Regions from separate parts of the Rahnella sp. 2050 genome, predicted to be linked through region 1. Evidence: predicted binding sites of a transcription regulator. Region 1 holds the regulator's gene; each other region holds the start of a gene.
The links. The regulator PurR, encoded in region 1, represses purine synthesis genes. The targets are predictions, from matches to a motif close to CANGCAAACGTTTGCNTG.

Region 1 (7,124 bases):
CTTTCATGCTGCAAAGAGAGCCAGCGGCCCAAAACTACCAACAATAGTGTAGACAGCATGATCGTGACTGTCGCCATGAGCGGATGCACAATAAATGCGGAAACCAGCAAGCTGGCAAGGAAGCACAGCCCGAGCTGCAGCGTATTTTGCAATGCTGCCGCCTTGCCTGTATTAGCAGGAAACGGCATTAATGCATTTGCGACAACAATTGGGTAGGTTGCACCATTCACCAAAGCCATCAGACAGAAAGGGATCAGCAGGCTAATCAGCCCGGCATCCGTGAACATGGCAACACAGAACAAAGTCACCATACTGACGCCGTAACCCGCCAGTAACCATGGCAGAATTTTATTACCGTCCAGCTTGCTGATCACAACACGGCAACCAAAACCACCAAGCAGGAAAGCAATAGTCTGCGGGACATAGCTCAGCCCGATGGCACCGGGTGAATAACCCATGTCGCTCAGGATAAACGGTGAACCCGTTAACCACGCAAAGAATCCGGCTGAACAGGCGGCATAAATCATGACATTCCCGCTGTAAACAGGCGATTTCAGTAACGTCGCAAACCCTGTTTTATCAGCCTTCGCTTGTTTTGCCGGTTTATTCTCACGCAGAGTCAGCGTCGTCAGCACCAGGACGACGGCGACTGCGGTCAGCAGAGCAAAAATGGCTTCCCAGTCAAAATGATTGAGTACCCACGCACCAAGTAATGGTGCCAGTGCCGGAGAAAGAGCCACTAACGGCATAATGCTGGCGAAGGTTTTTTTCGCCACATCGGCAGAGAAACGGTCAACAACGATTGCCTGCCAGGTGACTGCGGCGGCACAAACGCCCATCGCCTGTAAGAAGCGCAGGGCCAGAAGGGCGCGTACATTCTCAACCCAGATAACGCCCAGACAACCGACCGCAAACAGTGTCAGACCAAGAAGCAATACCGGTTTACGGCCGATCCTGTCTGACAACGGCCCCCATAACAACTGACCGAGAGCAAATCCGCCGAGAAAAATGCTCAGACTTGCGCTGATCATCCCGGGGCTGGTCATCAGACTGGTTTGCATGGCGCTGAACGCAGGCAGATACATATCAGTGGCTAAAAAGCCCAGCATGCTCAGTCCCGCGAGATAGAGCATAAATCCAAAGGAGGGTTTCATTATCGTCTCATTAATTTATTTATTGCAGATGATGTGATGCAGATTACATACCGGAGGCGGAGTTTAACGCTTTGATAACAGGCTTGTGAAACGCTAATATTTGCACTCTGCTATCAAAAATATTGAAGGCTGAATTATGTGGTCAGAATACGCCCTTGAAGTGGTAGATGCCGTGGCAAGAACAGGTAGTTTTAGTGCGGCAGCGCAAGATTTGCACCGCGTACCTTCTGCTATCAGCTATACCGTCCGTCAGCTTGAGCAGTGGCTGGCCGTGCCGTTGTTTGAACGTCGCCATCGTGACGTGGTACTGACGCCTGCGGGAAAGGTTTTTGTCGATGAAGCGCGGATTCTGACAAAAAAAATGATAGCCACGCGCCGGCAGTGTCAGCAGGTGGCGAACGGCTGGCGCGGCGAATTACGTGTGGCGGTTGACCGGATTGTAAAACCCGCACGGACACGGCGTCTGGTGCTCGATTTCTACCGCCATTTTGCGGACACCGAACTCATTATTCACTCAGAAGTGTTTAATGGTGTCTGGGATGCGCTGGTTGACGGGCGGGCAGACGTGGCGATCGGTGCTACACGCGCGATACCGGTTGGCGGGGGCTTCAGTTTTCGTGACATGGGATTTATGGACTGGCATTGCGTCGTCAGCCCGCAACATCCGCTGGCTCAGTTATCCGGCGCGCTGAATGATGATGAGTTGCGGCCTTATCCTGCACTCTGTCTGGAAGACACCTCCCGGACATTGCCTAAGCGGGATACATGGACGCTTGATAACCAGCGGCGGCTGGTCGTGCCAGACTGGACCTGTGCGCTGGAATGCCTGACCGAAGGCTTATGCGTGGGTATGATGCCGGTTCATCGCGTCACGCCGTGGATAGAACAGAAAAAGTTGCAGGTGCTGACGCTGGAAAATACGTTTCCCGACAGCCCGTGTTGCCTGACGTGGGATCAAAGCAATCCGTCACCCTCGCTGGCCTGGTTGCTGGAATATATGGGCGATACAGAAACCATGAATCAGGAATGGCTGCGTGATTAGAAAAAAACGCCTGCATCTGCAGGCGTTCGATATCTGTTAACGGCGGTAATCGCGGTACGGACCATCGGCTACGGAACGGCGTTCGACCAGTTTCGGATGCACCTCAATGGTCTGAGACTCTTCACGCTTACTGACAATTCTGTCCAGCAACATGGTAAAGGCCATTTCACCCAGACGTTCTTTCGGCTGATGCACGGTTGTCAGCGCGGGGGAGAAGTAACGGGCGTTACGCACATTGTCGTAACCGATTACGGAAATATCCTGAGGGACGCGCAGGCCCAGTTCGTCTGCGGCACAGATTGCGCCCATTGCCATCACATCGCCGCCACAAAATACGGCAGTCGGGCGGTGCTTCTGCATCAGAATTTTATGCATCGCCTGATAGCCCGATTCCGGCTCGAAATCGCCCTGAACCACCCATTCGTCACGCAGCGGAATATTGGCTTCAGTCAGTGCTTTCACAAAACCCTGGAAGCGGCCACCGCCGGTATTACGTGCCAGTTGGCCCGGGATCACCCCAATATCACGATGACCGCGTTCAATCAGATAACGCCCGGCCATGTAACCCCCTTCGAAAGCATTATCAATAATGCTGTCGGTGAAGTTCTTACGCGCTTCGCCCCAGTCCATGACCACCATTGGGATCGAACGGTGCTCCTCGAGCATATTGAGCAACTCATCAGGATATTCCGCGCACATCACCAGCAAGCCATCGACGCGTTTTTGCGCCAGCATTTGCAGGTAGGCTTGTTGTTTTTCCAGATTATTATGCGAGTTACACAAAATCAGCGTATAGCCTTTGGAGAAGCAGCTGTTTTCTACGGCTTCAATCACTTCGGCAAAATAGGGCGCTTCGCTGGAGGTGGCAAGCAGACCGATCGTTTTGGTGTTATTGACCTTCAGACTGCGGGCTACAGCACTCGGCGAGTAATGTAACTCTTTGATTGCAAGGAGAACCGCTTCTTTGGTTTCTTCGGCGACGAAACGTGTTTTATTGATGACGTGCGACACGGTTGTAGTGGAAACGCCAGCGCGCTTTGCGACATCTTTAATCGTTGCCATGTAAACAATGACTCCTGAACTCACGTGTTTCAGCACGTTAGCATTATGTTAATCGTTTGCTTGCGTGGATCTCACTGCTGGCTTCTAAAAGGGCAGTGAAATCGTTGGGTGGATTCTTCAGAATGAGGCGTGAAATGCTCTCGGGTGAAATCAACCGGCACACAGGCGTGTTAACCGACAATTTTCTCTTATAATGCAGGAAAGTGGAAGTAAAATTCTCAGGGATACATTGTCATTCAGCACAAGATTTTAAATGTTAATTATGCGAAAATGCGTTGGCACACAATTAGTGTGGCTTAAAAAATGCCACAATTTGATCCGAAAGGGGGTTTGATGGACAGCAACCTGAAATTATCGTTGATCACCACGGTATGCGCTTTGCTTATGATTATCGCTTTCAGCTTCACTGCGGTGATGAACTGATTCAGTAAGTGAACCGCCATAAAAAAGGGCGATTCCTGTTACAGGAATCGCCCTTTTCAATTTTACGCAGTGGCCGTTACCGCCGATACTCTTCCCTGCAGAAACTCTTCGTTAAATGCTATTCAATGGCTGATTAGCGAAACTTCAGACTTAACGAATTGTTTATTATCGGATCGTTTTCGGCGTCATTACCCGGCGTGCACCCACATAATGATCTTGCCAGTAATCGTCGCCGAGAGAGGTGATTTTAATGTCTTCGCCCGTTCTTGGAGACTGAATAAACTTGCCGTTCCCCACGTAAACACCAACATGGTCTGCTGCGCCGCGGTTATTGATTCTGAAGAACACCAGATCACCGCTTTCAAGTTCGCCGCGTTTAACCGGAGCCGCATCGCGCAGGTGATACATTTCATTCGCTGTGCGTGGCATTTTAATACGGATCAAATCTTTGTAGGCGTAATAGACTAAGCCGCTGCAATCAAAACCGGTATTCGGCGAGGTTCCGCCCCAGCGATACGGTTTTCCTACCTGATGCATCAGTTTGGTCATCGCCGTTTGCTGGGCATGCTGATAGCGTTTTTTATGCGTTGCACTTAGCGTAATCGGTTTGCTGTCTTCTTCGGGCTTTTTACCTTTACGGTGCCGGCCATACGCTTCTTTTTTACTGACCCTTTCCGTGCTGTTTTTCGCGAGTGAACGGGTTTTGGCGTGTTTCACTGTTTTGCTTTCGGCCCGCGTGGTCTTCAGTGTCTTTTCTTTTTTACTTTCGGCCCGGGTCGTTTTGACACTTTTCTCCGTCGTGGTCTTTCGTTTAGCCAGTTCGGTACTTTTAACTTTCTTCTTCGAATTCTTGTCCTGAATTTTTTGTTCTGTCACTGGCGCGATTTTAGTTTTTTTACTGGTTTTCGCGGCCACCGTTTTTCGCTTTCGCCGTTCTTCAGGTGCAGCCTGATTAACATGGCTTTTACGCTGATCGGCAGAAACACGTGTCTGCGGCGATGCATGTGCCATATTCAGAAATAGCTGGGTAAAGAGCAGCACAAAAAGCGTGAACAGTAAGCGCATAGCTTCGTTACCATGAGTGGTAGGTTAAACATCAGGGATGTCAGAGTATTGCCTAAAAGAACCTGACAAAAAAGCACGAATTGACTCGATTCTAGATCATATTGTGAGAAAAAGTTAATGGCTTTTTTTATGTCGAAATAACCGCCATTTTTAGTCAAAAAAATAACCACTTTTCATGGTGTTAATATTTAAGTTAAAGAATGGAATTTTGCAAATCTGGCGTTATCGGTGAACGCCAAAAATGTTATTCTCAATGAATGTTTAAAGATGTGAGCCTGAGCGCACACATTAAAGATTGTTAAACAAAATGCCAGTATTGAGAAAGACCCCACAAAAAATGGCGTTTTTATCTGATGGCTGCCATCGTTACAATAGAAGGTATTGTGATTGCGCACCGTCTCTTTATGCTGCGCGTGAAGAGTAATGATCGTGACAGCCTGTACCGGCTTGAGGAAGCAAGAAATGACCACTCCAACAATTGAAAAAATTCAGAAGCAAGTTTCTGAAAACCCGATTCTGCTGTACATGAAAGGTTCGCCAAAACTGCCAAGCTGCGGTTTCTCCGCTCAGGCTGTTCAGGCGCTTTCAGCCTGTGGCGAGCGTTTCGCTTACGTGGATATCCTGCAGAACCCGGACATCCGTGCTGAGATGCCAAAATTTGCTAACTGGCCAACGTTCCCGCAACTGTGGGTTGACGGTGAACTGGTTGGCGGCTGCGACATCGTGGTTGAGATGTTCCAGCGCGGCGAACTGCAGCAGTTGATCAAAGAAACCGCTGAGAAATACAAATCTTCTGAAGAGAGTAATACGACAGAAGACTAACGGTTTTTCGGCCGGAAAGTAAAAAGAGCGACATGATGTCGCTCTTTTTTTGTCTTCAGTTCGGTGCAAAAGTTGTTATTGCTGATTTTCTTCCGATGCTGTTTCGTCTTCGACTTCTTCGTCTGAAAGCGCCAGAGGCCAGCCGCCTAAGCGTTTCCAGCGGTTGACCAGCTCGCAGAACAACTCGGCTGTGCGCTCGGTGTCATACAACGCAGAATGTGCCTGGCTGCTGTCAAAGACGATGCCCGCGCTGATACAGGCTTTTGCCAGCACCGTTTGCCCAAGCACCAGCCCGCTTAATGCGGCGGTATCAAACGTGGCAAAAGGGTGGAACGGATTACGTTTCAGTCCGGCACGTTCAGCCGCTGCCATCAGGAAGCTGTGATCAAAATTGGCGTTGTGCGCCACGATGATCGCGCGGTTACAGTTTTGCTCTTTCATCCCTTTACGGATGACTTTGAAAATCTCGTGCAGGGCTTCATATTCACTGACTGCACCGCGTAACGGATTGGTCGGATCGATACCGTTAAACGCCAGGGCTTCCGGCACCAGTATCGCGCCTTCAAAGGGCTCGACGTGGAAATGCACGGTCTCATCGCTTTGCAGCCAGCCGTCCTCATCCATCTTCAGGGTGATGGCTGCAATTTCCAGCAGCGCATCGGTTTTGGCATTAAATCCGGCGGTTTCTACGTCGATAACCACGGGATAAAAACCACGAAAACGGCCTCTCAGGGCGTTAATGTCACTATTCTCGGCCATTAGTTTCTTATCTTCATCGAATTCAGCACGCATTATGGCAAATTTTGCCGCCACTTGCAGGGTTGTGGCAAAAATGGGTCAATAAAAAAGGGCGCGATTGCGCCCCTGTCAGTGTTCGGGGAAGATTAATTCCCCAGCCCCTGACCTGCGTGTTTGGATTCGATCAGCTCGATTTTATAGCCGTCCGGATCTTCTACAAACGCGATAATGGTAGATCCGCCTTTGACCGGGCCGGCTTCACGGGTCACTTTCCCGCCTGCATTACGGATGTCATCACAGGTTTGCGCGACGTTATCAACGCCCAATGCGATATGACCGTAAGCCGTGCCGATGTCATAGCTGTCGACGCCCCAGTTATAGGTCAGTTCGATCACTGCACCTTCACTTTCTTCGGTATAACCGACGAAAGCCAGAGAGTATTTATATTCAGTGTTTTCGCTGGTACGCAGCAAACGCATACCTAAAACATCGGTATAGAAGCTGATAGCACGTTGCAGATCGCCAACGCGAAGCATGGTGTGGAGTAAACGCATAGGTTCCTCTTTATTTGCAGGATGAGAGTTAACGGGTCAAGCCTAACTGATAGCCGCCGTTTTGTCTGTATTACGGCGACGGCTTGTTGAATGACTGACCAAAAAAAACAGCAGAAGGAGGGCCTCTTCTGCTGCAAGAAGTGAATCACTCTTTTTAATTATTACAGTGTCGGATAATCGGTATAGCCTTGCGCACCGCCGCCGTAGAAAGTTTCCGGTTTAGGTTCGTTGAGAGGCGCATGAGATTTCAGGCGCTCAACCAGA
Region 2 (7,124 bases), 160 kb from region 1:
TACCCACCACAATGTGCGGCGGATGGACCAGCGATTCAAGCTGTGGCCCGATTGCCTGGCCACCGCACAGGGTCAGAATTTTGATGTTTTGGGTAAAACGCGCCAGACGGCGTAATTCTTTGCTGACCTGATCGGCCAGTTCGCGGGTCGGACACAATACCAGCGCCTGAGCGACGAACTGTGAAACGGTAATGCTGTTCAGTAAACCGATACCGAAAGCGGCTGTTTTACCGCTGCCGGTTTTGGCTTTGGCGCGGACGTCCTGACCCAGCAGGATGGCAGGCAACGACGCTTCCTGAATCGGGGTCATTTCGGTGTAACCCAGTTCATTCAGGTTAGAAAGTTGCTCAACGGGTAATGTCAGGGCAGAAAAGGAATGCGTGCTCAAGGGCGATAACTCTTTATGTGAGGCAAAAATCGGGACAGCGGCAGGAAGCCTGACGCCATGGTTTGAGTAAATGATAACAGAGACGCCCGCAGACTGCCTTAAACGGCAGAAAACAGGCTGAAAAAATCCTGCTTTTATTCCCGCTTAAATTTATCAACAGCACTGCGCAATCGTTTTCGTCGACAATAATTTCAGATATACTGCGCGCCGAAATTCCTATTTTCCTTCACACAGATCTGGGTACGAAGCTATGTTAACCATTGGTACTGCACTGCGCACTGGCGCCACCCGCGTCATGTTATTAGGCTCCGGCGAACTGGGCAAAGAAGTGGCGATTGAATGCCAGCGACTGGGTCTGGAAGTGATCGCCGTTGATCGCTACGCCGATGCACCCGCGATGCAGGTCGCCCATCGCAGCCATGTCATTAACATGCTGGATGGCGATGCACTGAAACAGGTTATCGAAAGCGAACACCCTGATTTTATCGTGCCGGAAATCGAAGCGATTGCCACCAGCATGCTGGTCGAGCTGGAAAAACAGGGTCACAACGTCGTGCCTTGTGCTGAAGCGACACGCCTGACCATGAACCGCGAAGGCATCCGTCGTCTGGCTGCCGAAACGCTGAAGCTGCCTACTTCCACTTATCAGTTTGCCGATGATGAAGCGGCTTTCCGTGAGGCGATCGACGCCATCGGCTATCCGTGCATTATCAAACCGGTGATGAGCTCTTCCGGTAAAGGTCAGAGCCTGATCCGCAGTGCCGATCAGTTACAGGCGGCATGGGATTATGCCCAGCAAGGTGGCCGTGCTGGCGGCGGACGTGTCATCGTTGAAGGTCTGGTGAAGTTTGATTTTGAAATCACCCTGCTGACGATCAGCGCCGTTGATGGTATTCATTTCTGTGCGCCAATCGGACACCGTCAGGAAGACGGTGATTACCGCGAATCCTGGCAGCCACAGCAGATGACAGACCTTGCATTGCAGCGCGCCAAAGACATCGCAGAGAAAGTGGTGAAAGCGTTGGGCGGTAAAGGCCTGTTTGGCGTTGAACTGTTTGTTTGTGGTGATGAAGTGATCTTCAGCGAAGTGTCACCTCGCCCGCACGACACCGGGATGGTAACGCTGATTTCTCAGGATTTATCAGAGTTCGCCCTGCATGTGCGCGCATTCCTCGGTCTGCCGGTGGGCAATATCCGCCAGTTCGGCCCTTCCGCTTCTGCCGTGATCCTGCCGGAACTGACCAGCAACAACGTGACGTTTACGGGCCTGGAAAACGCACTGACCGGTTACAACCAGATCCGTCTGTTCGGTAAGCCGGAAATCAGTGGTAAGCGCCGCCTTGGCGTAGCGCTGGCGACGGCGGACAACGTTGAAGACGCCGTGGAACAGGCCAAACAGGCAGCGGCTGCAGTGGTGGTTAAAGGCTAATCCATTCCTGACGCTGAGATGAAAAAAAACCGGACGCCTGAAAAGAGTCCGGTTTTTCTTTGCAGCAAAGGGAAACTGCGGAGCAACGTTTTATTCGTCGTCTTCGTCATCAAAAATGACGGTCACACGGTCACCTTTATGCGTTTCGCGGATTTCTTCTGCAACGGTCGCAATGGCTTCGCCGCTGCTCATGCCGTTTTCCATTAACTGGCGGATACGATCGGCGGCCTGTTCTTGTTCGTGATGTGATAATGAAGGCATACCTGTCAGCATGGGAGTGTCCTGTTGTACGGGTGATAATAAAAAGCCCGCGCAGTGCGGGGTTGCACAGTATACGCCTTATTCACGCAAATCGCCTGCGCTGCTTTCAGGCAGCCCGATCTGTGTTAGGATCCTGAAAAATAGTCACTGCGCCAGAGAAACTCATACCCGTCATGCCATTCGCCCAACCCGTTGTTTTCCATTCATTACCTTATCAACCCGATGCAATAACTGAACGGTTCGCGCCGCTTTCTGCTTTGCCGTGGGCGATGTTACTGCATTCAGGTTCGGCACAGCACCAGCATAATCGTTTCGATATTCTGGTGGCCGATCCGCTGATCACGCTGACCACACGTGGCAAGCTAACGCAGATTGAGCACAACGGCATGGCCGAAACCCGGACTGAAGATCCGTTTGCTTTACTGGAAGAGCAAATGGCAGTGGCCGGTTTACAGGCAGAAAGTTCAGCGGATTTTCCTTTTCTGGGCGGCGCACTGGGTTTGTTCGGTTATGACCTGGGGCGCAGGATAGAAACATTGCCTGAAACTGCAGCACGGGATATTGACCTGCCGGATATGGCGGCAGGGATTTATGACTGGGCGCTGATTGCCGATCACCATTTACAGCGCCTGACGCTGATTTGCCATGGTGACATTTCTGAACGTTTACGCTGGCTGGCCCAGTACCAACCTGTTCCTTCTCCTGCGCCTTTCCGTTTACATGCGCCGTGGCGGGCAAATATGAGCCGCGAAGAATACGGTGAGAAATTCCGTAAGATTCAGGAATATATTCACAGTGGTGATTGCTATCAGATCAATCTGGCGCAGCGGTTTTCGACAGAATACAGCGGCGATGAATGGCAGGCTTTCCTGCGCCTCAATCAGGCTAACCGCGCCCCTTTCTCCGCGTTTCTGCGTCTGCCGGAAAATGCCGTTGTCTGTCTTTCACCCGAGCGTTTCATCTGGCTGAAAGACGCTGAGATCCAGACCCGTCCGATTAAGGGAACGCTGCCGCGCTGCGAAGATCCGACTGAGGATATGCAGCAGGCAGAACGACTGGCGGCATCGGAAAAGGATCGCGCCGAAAACCTGATGATTGTCGATTTGCTGCGTAACGATATCGGCCGCGTGGCGACACCCGGCAGTGTGCGGGTGCCGGAGCTGTTCGTTGTGGAGCCCTTCCCCGCCGTCCATCATCTGGTCAGCACGATCACCGCCCGGTTACCCGAAACCTGTCACGCCAGCGCCTTATTGCGTGCCTGTTTCCCCGGTGGCTCCATTACCGGTGCACCCAAAGTGCGTGCCATGGAAATTATCGAAGAACTTGAACCGCACCGGCGCAACGGCTATTGCGGCAGCATTGCATATCTGAGTTGCTGCGGCACGATGGACAGCAATATCACCATCCGCACATTGCTCACCGCACAGGGCAAAATTTACTGCTGGGCGGGTGGCGGGATCGTCGCTGACAGTCAGGAACAGGCGGAATATCAGGAAACTTTTGATAAGATTGCCCGTATTCTGCCTGAATTAGGAGAAATACAGCCGTGACGCTGCTGGAACAACACGCGCCCTTACAGACGTTTTCACCTGCTGTGGAAGATTTCATCCTGCGTTTTCAATTGCAGCAGCCGCGCCTGCCTGCTGCGGCGTTGCGCGGAACCCGCCACGCCGCTGTGTTGATCCCGATTATCTGCCGTCCGGAACCGACCCTTTTACTGACGCGCCGCTCCGATCAGTTGCGTAAACACGCCGGCCAGGTCGCCTTTCCCGGTGGTGCAGCAGATGCTTCCGATGCCTCAATTATTGCCACCGCATTACGCGAAGCGCATGAAGAGGTCGCGATCCCCCCTGAACAGGTTCATATATTAGGCACACTGTCGCCGCAGGACAGCAGCAGCGGTTTTCAGGTCACGCCGGTTATCGGGCTGTTGCCTGTTGATGTACCACTGCATCCCGCGGAAGATGAAGTCGCCGAGTTGTTTGAAATGCCGCTGCGGGAAGCCTTTGATCTCGCTCGTTATCACCCTCTGGATATTCACCGCAGAGGCACTCACCACCGGGTTTATCTGTCCTGGTATCAGCAACAATTTGTCTGGGGGCTGACGGCGGGAATCATCCGTCAGTTGGCCCGGCAGGTTGAAGTCTGAGCTCAGTGATTACATTACGATCACACTTTTGCATCAAATAAGTTTATTTCATGCGAAAAATGAAACTTTTGCCTCTCAGCCCTTTTAAACTATAAGTCTATCCATAAGAACAAGAGACCCGTCCATAAGGGCTGTCTCTGGTGTTGGTTCATTTATGGAAGCCAGGGATCCCGTTCCCTGCCGCAATCTATTACAGGAGTATTCGACGTGATTAGCGTTTTCGACATGTTCAAGGTCGGGATTGGCCCTTCCAGTTCCCATACTTTGGGCCCGATGAAAGCAGGCAAACAGTTCGCTGATGACCTGCTGGAAAAGGGCATGATGCCTGCCGTTACGCGTGTCGCCGTGGACGTTTTTGGTTCTTTGTCTCTGACAGGTAAAGGCCACCACACAGATATCGCCATTATTTTAGGTCTGGCGGGCAATCAGCCAGATACCGTCGACATCGACGGCATTCCACATTTTATCCGCGACGTTGAGCAACGTGAGCGTCTGCCGCTGGGCGGAACCCAGCATGAAGTCGATTTCCCACGTGATACCGGTATGGTGTTCCGCGGGGAGAATTTACCGCGTCACGAAAACGCCATGCAAATTCACGCTTTTGCTGGCGACAAGATGATTTACAGCAAAACCTATTACTCGGTCGGCGGCGGCTTTATCGTTGATGACGAGCATTTCGGTCAGCCTGTGCTGGATGAAGTGGCGGTGCCGTACAGCTTTAATTCGGCCAGTGAAATGCTGGCAAAATGTAAGGAAACCGGGCTGTCATTATCCGGCCTGGTGATGAAAAACGAGCTGGCGCAGCACAGTAAGCAGGACATTGAGCAGTATTTCGAGAAAATCTGGCACACCATGCAGGCCTGTATCGATCGCGGCCTGAATACCGAAGGCGTTCTGCCTGGCCCGTTGCGGGTGCCGCGTCGTGCTTCTGCCCTGCGCCGGATGCTGGTGTCTAACGACAAACTTTCCAGTGACCCGATGAACGTGATCGACTGGGTGAATATGTTTGCCCTCGCGGTTAACGAAGAAAACGCGGCAGGCGGACGTGTCGTGACGGCCCCCACCAACGGCGCATGCGGCATTGTGCCTGCGGTGCTGGCGTATTATGACCAGTTCATTCAGTCGGTCAGCCCGGACATTTATCTGCGTTATTTCCTGAGTTCCGGTGCTATCGGTATTCTGTATAAAATGAATGCGTCGATTTCAGGCGCTGAAGTGGGCTGTCAGGGTGAAGTTGGCGTAGCCTGTTCAATGGCGGCGGCAGGCTTGACGGAATTGCTTGGCGGCAGCCCGGAACAGGTGTGCGTTGCGGCCGAAATTGGCATGGAACACAATCTGGGATTAACCTGTGACCCTGTTGCCGGACAGGTTCAGGTACCGTGCATCGAACGTAATGCCATCGCGTCAGTGAAAGCCATTAATGCCGCCCGTATGGCATTACGCCGCACCAGTGAGCCGAGAGTTTCATTGGATAAAGTCATTGAGACAATGTACGAAACCGGTAAAGATATGAATTCCAAATATCGGGAAACCTCGCGTGGCGGTCTGGCGATTAAGGTTCAGTGCGACTGATCCGGTCGAAAAGATGACCTCTTCCTGCGGTATTTTCAGGTTGTATTAATTTCAACCAATTTACCGCAGGAAATACCACCTGGCCGGTAGCCGGCAGCAATAAAACCTTCGCTAACAACAACCTGTTGTATTATCAATACATAATGGTAGTGAGACTTGCATTATACCCTGCAGGTGCGGCATGCTGATTTCCGCCTGATTTCCCCTGTCCGGGTCCCCCTTATTACGTCTGCGTAAATGTCGGAAATGGACAGGAAAAACCTCAGTGACACTGTCACCTGTATGTTTTTTTTTCGATTTGAACAGAGAAATATAGGGAGTTTGCCGCTACTCAAACTGAGCGCCCGACGATTTACAGCTACTCTCTATAAAAACGAAATGGCTGTTACGCATCGGTAACCCTTTAAAATAATAATTTTGAGCCTGCCTTTAACTCGGGATAAAAGGATTAGAACGATGCTGTTCTCCCAGACCGGACTCGCGAAGTATCGCTACTATCGCATTGCCCTCGCCAGTGCAATGGGGATATGTACGCTGCTTCTGACGCTGGGCATTCGTATCTACGAACAAGCCCAGGTTATCGCCGAAGATCAAAAACGTGTGGCTGTTCACACCGTTGAAAAACTGGAAAAATTGCTTGAACCCGCTTCTCCGGCCGGCAAAATTATTCCTTTCGACCAGACACTCGCCTGTAAGGCACAGCAACCTCTGTTGCAACAAACCGTCGCCCGCATGCAAACATTACGTTCAATCAGTCTCGTCAGCAACGGCACCATTGTTTGTTCAAGCCTGGTAGGCACGCTGGATCTGAATTTCAATCAAACCTTGCCTTCCTTCGCACAGGGTAAAACCCAACTTGAGTTGCGCGCCTCGAAATGGAGCCGTGTCAATACACCGACGCTGGTTTTATGGCATCCGACCACACCGGATAATCTTAACGGTGAACTGTTTGTCTATAACATCGGGATCTTGTCGAATTTCCTGCTCGAGCCCCAGCCGCCTTATGCCAGCCACATCGTTCTCAACGTCGGACAACAAAATCTCGAATACGGCAAAAATTCAATCATCAACACCAGTGCCCTGCCGCGCGCCCCTTTGCTAAGCGCCCGATCGGAAAAATATGATTTTGCGGTCTCTATTTATGGTGAAGAAGCCAGCACACTGGCCTGGGAGGAGCTGTTTTCACATCTGCCGCTGTCGGTTCTGATCAGCCTGCTGACAGCAACAGCCATATATCTGTTCTCTGGCAGTCGCATCAGTCTGGCTTATCCGATCAGCCACGGCATTTCCCACCGCGAGTTTAAAGTTTATTGTCAGCCCATTAT
Region 3 (7,124 bases), on a different contig from region 1:
GTGTTGTGCCGCCCACACTGTTTTTCTGCAAAACAGACAGCCGTGCTTTTACTCTGTTGGTGTGATCTGACAAAGAGGGCATTGCCTGCTGTCACAGTCTGGTGATGTAGTGTCGAAGTGAACCTGACAAGGTTGAACGGGACTCATGCAAAATCAACTTATTCCCCAAGCCACGTCGCCTTTGGCCACGTGGCTTTATTATCTTGAACATCTCCACTCTCAGGCTATTGAGCTTGGCCTTGACCGGGTCAAAGCGGTTGCCGCCAAACTCGACTTACTGACGCCAGCGCCGCTGGTTTTCACCGTGGCCGGAACCAATGGTAAAGGCACCACCTGCGCGACGCTGGAATCCATCCTGATGGCGGCGGGTTACCGTGTGGGCGTTTACAGCTCCCCGCATCTGGTGCGCTACACTGAACGTGTCCGTATTCAGGGGGAAGAATTAGCGGAATCTGCGCATTGCGAATCTTTTGCGGGGCTGGAGGCTGGCCGTGGCGATATCTCGCTGACCTACTTTGAATACGGCACATTGTCGGCGTTGCAGCTGTTTAAACAGGCTAAGCTGGATGTGGTGATACTTGAAGTCGGGCTGGGCGGTCGTCTGGATGCGACTAATATTGTCGATGCCAGCGTGGCTGTCGTCACCAGTATTGCGCTGGATCATACCGACTGGCTGGGATCTGACCGCGAAAGTATTGGCCGCGAAAAAGCCGGTATTTTCCGCGCCGGTAAACCGGCCGTGGTGGGTGAGCCGGATATGCCACAATCCATTGCTGCGGTTGCGCAGGAAAAACATGCGGATTTACACCGCCGCGATGTGAACTGGCATTTTTCTGCGGATGCCGGACAGTGGCGCTGGGCAGCGCGGGAAGAAGGTAATGAGGTTAACGTGCTGGAAGGTTTACCGTTGCCGAATGTACCGCTGGCTAACGCCGCGACCGCGCTGGCTGCACTGCATTATTCAACACTGGATATCCCTGAAGCCGCGTTGCGCAGCGGTTTACAGCGCGCTGCTTTGCCGGGACGTTTCCAGACGGTGAGTGAATCGCCAAGGCTGATCCTGGATGTCGCGCACAATCCGCATGCGGCAGCGTATCTGGCCGGACGTCTGGCGGAACAGCCGCGAAAGGGTGGCAAAGTGCGTGCCGTCGTCGGAATGTTGAAAGACAAAGATATTGCCGGTACGCTGGCTTGCCTGTCGCCGCAGGTGGATGAATGGTATTGCGCGCCGCTGGAAGGCCCGCGCGGGGCCAGTGTCGAAGAACTGACCGTCCATCTGCCGCAGGCGCGCCAGTTTGATGATGTGGAGTCTGCCTGGAAACAGGCTATGCAGGAGGCGGCTCCTCAGGATATTGTGATTGTCTGCGGCTCGTTCCATACCGTAGCTCACGTAATGGATGCTATAGACACGGGGAAAACCAGTGGCAAGTAAGTTTCAAAATCGTCTGGTCGGGACGGTCATTCTGGTGGCACTGGGTGTCATCATTTTGCCTGGTTTACTCGACGGCAAGAAAAAGCATTACGAAGACGAATTTGCGTCTATTCCATTGGTGCCAAAACCGGGTGATGTTGAGGAACAGGACTCGGTGCCACCGGTCACGCAATCTTTGCCTGCTCAGCCGCCGGAAGGTGCCGATCAGATGATGAATGGTGAACAGGACGATACAAGTCCTGCCAATAACACCAACGCCGCCAATCATGGCAATGTGGCGCCGGGTAATACCACGATAGAAGCGCCGCCGGTCACCACACTGCCTGAGCAGAAAAAAACGGTGCAGCCTGCTCCTCAAAAACCCAAAGTGATCGAACCGAAACCGATGGTGGAAGCGAAGCCAACGGTGAAACCGAAGCCGGTCGAACAGCCAAAACCGGTTGAACAACCGAAGGCCGTTGCTGAACAGCCAAAACCGGTTGAACAGCCGAAGGCTGCGCCGGCAGAAAAAGCGCCGACAGGGCAGTCTTATGTGGTGCAGCTTGGCGCATTGAAAAATGCCGCCAAAGCCAATGAGATTGTGGCGAATCTGCGGTTGTCTGGTTTCCGTGCTTACACAGTGCCTGCAACACCGGTACAGGGGCAGATCACGCGCCTGTACGTCGGCCCGGATGCCTCGAAGCAGAAACTCGAAGCGTCACTTCCGCAACTGCAACAGCTGAGCGGATTGGGTGGGCAGGTTCGCGCTTACTCCGCACACTGACTTTGCTCCTCCCCCTGCGAAGGGGGAGGCGGGGAGGGGGTTTAGCGGGCAACGCCAGATTCAACGTTGCCATTAATACCCCACCCCAACCCTCCCCTTCGCAGGGGAGGGAGTCGTTAAAACATAAAAAATACCACGGAGGGCACAAGCGATTTGTGCCCTTTTTCTATAAGATCCTCTGGTTGGATTTTTATAGGTTTATGCTGCGATTAAGGTTTTTTTAATCGCTATTATTAATTTGTCTGACCGGCTGATTTCCCCTACGCAAACGTTTTCTTTTTCTGTTAGAATTCGCCGCGAACTGGATGCCGGGGCAGATGTGACTGGATTAGACACTGGAATAGTTAATGGTCTGGATTGATTACGTCATTATTGCGGTTATCGGATTTTCTGCTTTAGTCAGTTTGATCCGTGGCTTTGTTCGTGAGGCTTTATCGCTGGTAACCTGGGCTTGCGCCTTTTTTGTTGCCAGCCATTATTACCCTTACCTCGCCATCTACTTCACACGTTTCGAAGATGAGTTAGTTCGAAACGGGATCGCAATTGCCATCTTGTTCATCGCGACGTTGATCGTAGGTGCAATTGTCAACTATGTGATTGGTTCACTGGTTGAAAGAACCGGGTTGTCCGGCACTGACAGGGTGTTAGGTGTGTGCTTCGGCGCACTGCGCGGGGTGTTAATTGTCTCCGCGATGCTGTTCTTCCTCGATACTTTTACCGGTTTTTCGCAAAGTGAAGACTGGAAACAATCCCAGTTGATCCCACAGTTCAGTTATATCATCAGGTGGTTCTTTGACTACCTGCAGAGCACGTCGAGTTTCTTGCCAAAACATATTTAGTTTTGGCAGCGCTGAAGAGGAAAAGACAACATGTGCGGTATTGTCGGTATCGCCGGTTTCATGCCGGTAAACCAGTCGATTTATGACGCGTTAACGGTGTTACAACACCGTGGTCAGGATGCCGCAGGCATCACCACCATCGACGCGAATAATAACTTCCGTTTACGTAAAGCGAATGGCCTGGTGAAGGATGTTTTCGAAGCCCGCCATATGCAACGCTTACAGGGCAACATGGGTATCGGCCATGTGCGCTACCCAACGGCTGGCAGTTCCAGCGCTTCAGAAGCTCAACCCTTTTACGTCAACTCTCCGTTCGGCATTACCCTTGCCCATAACGGCAACCTGACCAATGCTCACGAATTGCGCAGCAACCTGTTCGAAGGCCAGCGCCGTCATGTGAACACCACGTCCGATTCTGAGATTCTGCTCAATATCCTGGCGAGTGAACTGGATCGTTTCCAGCATTACCCGCTGGAAGCTGACAACATTTTTGCTGCGGTTGCCGCAGTGAATCTGAAAATCCGTGGTGCCTACGCGTGTGTGGCGATGATTATCGGTCATGGCATGCTGGCGTTCCGTGACCCGCACGGTATCCGTCCGCTGGTTATCGGTAAACGTACGCTGGAAGATGGCCGTAATGAGTACATGGTGGCTTCTGAGAGTGTGGCACTCGATACGCTGGGCTTTGAGTTCCTGCGCGACGTTGCGCCGGGTGAAGCGGTGTATATCACCGAAAAAGGTCAGTTGTTCACCCGTATGTGTGCCGAGAACCCGCAGTACAATCCGTGCCTGTTCGAATACGTGTATTTCGCGCGTCCGGATTCCTTCATCGATAAAATTTCCGTCTACAGCGCCCGTGTTCGTATGGGTGAAAAGCTGGGCGCGAAAATTGCCCGTGAATGGGAAGACCTGGATATTGACGTGGTGATCCCGATCCCGGAAACCTCCTGCGATATCGCGCTGGAAATCGCCCGCATCCTGGATAAACCGTACCGTCAGGGATTTGTGAAAAACCGCTATGTCGGCCGTACCTTTATCATGCCGGGCCAGCAGGAACGCCGTAAATCTGTACGCCGTAAACTGAATGCTAACCGCGCTGAATTCCGTGATAAAAACGTGTTGCTGGTGGATGACTCCATCGTGCGTGGCACCACCTCTCAACAGATTGTTGAGATGGCGCGTGAAGCCGGAGCACGACGTGTTTATCTGGCGTCTGCGGCGCCGGAAATTCGTTTCCCGAACGTGTACGGTATCGATATGCCAAGCGCGAACGAGCTGATTGCCCATGGCCGTGAAGTCAGTGAAATCAACCAGATAATTGGTGCTGATGCCTTGATCTTCCAGGATCTGAGCGACCTGATCGCCGCAGTGAAAGAAGACAATATGGATATCGAGAAATTCGAATGTTCAGTTTTCGACGGTGTTTACGTCACCAAAGACGTTGACCAGAACTATCTGGAATACCTCGAAGCCCTGCGCAATGACGACGCTCAGGCGTTGCGTGGCCAGCAGGAAGCTGAAAACCTTGAGATGCACAACGAAGGCTGATTAGCCGGTTGCTGACATCCGCATAAACGCGCCCCTCCGGTGAACACCGGGCGGGCGCGTTTTTTTATGCCTGAATTTATGTCAGTATTGGCACCACCGGGTCCGGGTTCATTTTTCTAAGGCAGTGTTCATGAAACGACTTATCGTCGGTATTTCCGGCGCCAGCGGCGCAATCTATGGTGTCAGGCTCTTGCAGGTATTGCAGAGCGTACCTGATATCGAAACACATCTGGTGATGAGCAATGCGGCCCGCCAGACGATGACACTGGAAACCGATCTCACACTACGCGACGTTCAGGCGCTGGCCGATGTGGTGCATGATTCCCGCGATATCGCGGCCAGCATTTCTTCCGGTTCTTTTAAAACTGCCGGAATGGTGATTTTGCCCTGCTCGATCAAAACGCTTTCCGGCATCGTAAACAGTTACACCGACGGTCTGCTGACCCGTGCAGCCGACGTGGTGTTGAAAGAGCGCCGCCGTCTGGTGTTGTGTGTGCGTGAAACGCCGCTGCATCTCGGCCATTTACGGCTGATGACCCAGGCCGCTGAACTGGGTGCTGTCATTATGCCGCCGGTTCCGGCGTTTTATCATCGCCCGGCCTCGGTGGAAGATATCATCGATCAGACGGTAAACCGGGTGATTGATCAGTTTGATATCGAACTGCCGGAAGACTTATTTGTTCGATGGCAGGGCAGTCGTTAAACTTTCACGTCCCAATACGCACTCATTTCGCGCACTTCAGTTACATTGCACCAACAATGATCACAATTTGATTCATTGGGGTGCAGTGTTAAACCTCCCTTCAGCTATCCTTCCCTCAGACCTTTGAAAACTTTCATTATCCCGATGCTTTTTTGACCGGTTTTCACTCTCTCGCTGCGGAAAGTCGCGATGCGGAGAAACGGCACGAAAAGTGCATGAGAAAATCTGGCAAAAAGCCATTTGCATCGTTCAGCAAACTATAAAAAGACGTTCATTCACGCACACACAACCACAACAGATGAATAATCACTGAGGCTAATGTATGAAAAAGTTGTTCAAGGTTCTCCCGCTGGTTCTGGTCTTAGCCAGTGCAGGTAGTGCATTTGCTGCCGTGCCTAAAGCAATTAATATCGGTACTGATCCGACTTACGCCCCATTTGAATCAAAAGACTCCAGCGGCAAGCTGGTTGGTTTTGATATCGACCTGGCCAACGAGATGTGCAAACGTGCAGCCATTAAATGCACTTACGTTGAAAGTGATTTTGATGCGCTGATCCCGTCCCTGAAAGCGAAAAAGATTGATGCGATTATTTCCTCATTATCCATCACTGAAAAACGCCAGCAGGAAATTGATTTCACAGAGAAACTTTACGCCGCTAACGCCCGTCTGATCGCGCCTAAAGGTTCTAAAGTTCTGCCTACTCTGGATGCGCTGAAAGGTAAAAATGTCGGCGTTCTGCAGGGTTCCACTCAGGAAGCTTATGCCAACGCGATGTGGCAGCCAAAAGGCATCAACGTAGTCGCTTACCAGAACCAGGATCTGATTTATGCGGATCTGGCTTCCGGTCGTCTTGACGCGGCATTCCAGGATGAAGTGGCAGGCAGCGAAGGCTTCCTGAAACAGGCTGCAGGTAAAGATTACGCGTTTGCTGGCCCGTCAGTTAAAGACGATAAATTCTTCGGCGTGGGTACCGGCATGGGTCTGCGTAAGACGGATACTGACCTGAAAGACGCACTGAATAAGGCATTTGACAGCATGCGTAAAGACGGGACTTACGACAAACTGGCGAAAAAATACTTCGACTTTGATGTTTACGGCGGCTGATACGCGTCGTGAGATGTGCCAAAGGGGGCGGTGTGCCGCTCCCTGCGGTTCTGACGCTGGCCGTCTTTTTGTCTGCGCAGGGATCCACTAAAGACAGGAAAAAACCATGCTGTATGGGTATTCCCAGGTAATTATCCAGGGCACGTTAGTGACACTGGAGCTGGCGATTTCGTCAGTCATTCTGGCGCTGGTGATAGGGTTAATCGGCGCGGGCGGGAAACTGTCAAAGAACCGGATCGTGTCTGGTTTTTTTGGTTGCTACACCACGCTTATTCGCGGCGTACCTGATCTGGTATTAATGTTATTGATTTTCTACGGGTTGCAGATTGCGCTTAACAGCGTCACCGAATCACTGGGATTGACGCAAATTGATATCGATCCGATGAGCGCCGGTATTATCACGCTGGGCTTTATCTACGGGGCTTATTTCACTGAGACGTTCCGTGGTGCGTTTATGGCGGTCCCGCGTGGACAAATCGAAGCTGCGACGGCTTTCGGGTTCAGCGGTTCACAGATTTTCCGACGAATTTTATTTCCGGCCATGATGCGCTTTGCACTGCCGGGTATTGCCAACAACTGGCAGGTTATTCTCAAAGCCACCGCGCTGGTGTCATTGCTGGGTCTGAATGATGTGGTCAAAGCCACGCAACTGGCCGGGAAAGGCACTTATCAGCCGTTCTATTTTGCGATTGTGGCGGGAGTGGTTTATCTGATTTTCACCACGCTGTCGAACG

Region 2: the regulator PurR is predicted to act here: its motif matches at 4,390-4,407, upstream of ABIC79_RS19920 (L-serine ammonia-lyase).
Region 3: the regulator PurR is predicted to act here: its motif matches at 2,457-2,474, upstream of cvpA (colicin V production protein).

Annotation. Positions count from the first base shown of each region.
Region 1 covers NZ_JBEPKE010000006.1:191,332-198,455, forward strand. The annotation lists gene punC (purine nucleoside transporter PunC) at 1-1,154, opposite strand, end outside; gene punR (DNA-binding transcriptional activator PunR) at 1,291-2,196, shown strand; gene purR (HTH-type transcriptional repressor PurR) at 2,233-3,258, opposite strand; gene cydH (cytochrome bd-I oxidase subunit CydH) at 3,592-3,681, shown strand; gene ABIC79_RS20645 (C40 family peptidase) at 3,847-4,746, opposite strand; gene ABIC79_RS20650 (hypothetical protein) at 5,100-5,228, shown strand; gene ABIC79_RS20655 (Grx4 family monothiol glutaredoxin) at 5,209-5,568, shown strand; gene rnt (ribonuclease T) at 5,644-6,360, opposite strand; gene gloA (lactoylglutathione lyase) at 6,453-6,860, opposite strand; gene ABIC79_RS20670 (alkene reductase) at 7,022-7,124, opposite strand, start outside.
Region 2 covers NZ_JBEPKE010000006.1:32,479-39,602, reverse strand. The annotation lists gene dbpA (ATP-dependent RNA helicase DbpA) at 1-388, opposite strand, end outside; gene purT (formate-dependent phosphoribosylglycinamide formyltransferase) at 639-1,817, shown strand; gene ABIC79_RS19935 (YoaH family protein) at 1,908-2,090, opposite strand; gene pabB (aminodeoxychorismate synthase component 1) at 2,252-3,628, shown strand; gene ABIC79_RS19925 (CoA pyrophosphatase) at 3,625-4,227, shown strand; gene ABIC79_RS19920 (L-serine ammonia-lyase) at 4,435-5,799, shown strand; gene ABIC79_RS19915 (EAL domain-containing protein) at 6,256-7,124, shown strand, end outside.
Region 3 covers NZ_JBEPKE010000001.1:1,253,427-1,260,550, reverse strand. The annotation lists gene folC (bifunctional tetrahydrofolate synthase/dihydrofolate synthase) at 146-1,432, shown strand; gene dedD (cell division protein DedD) at 1,422-2,195, shown strand; gene cvpA (colicin V production protein) at 2,543-3,034, shown strand; gene purF (amidophosphoribosyltransferase) at 3,065-4,582, shown strand; gene ABIC79_RS05445 (UbiX family flavin prenyltransferase) at 4,713-5,285, shown strand; gene argT (lysine/arginine/ornithine ABC transporter substrate-binding protein ArgT) at 5,608-6,390, shown strand; gene ABIC79_RS05435 (histidine ABC transporter permease HisQ) at 6,497-7,124, shown strand, end outside.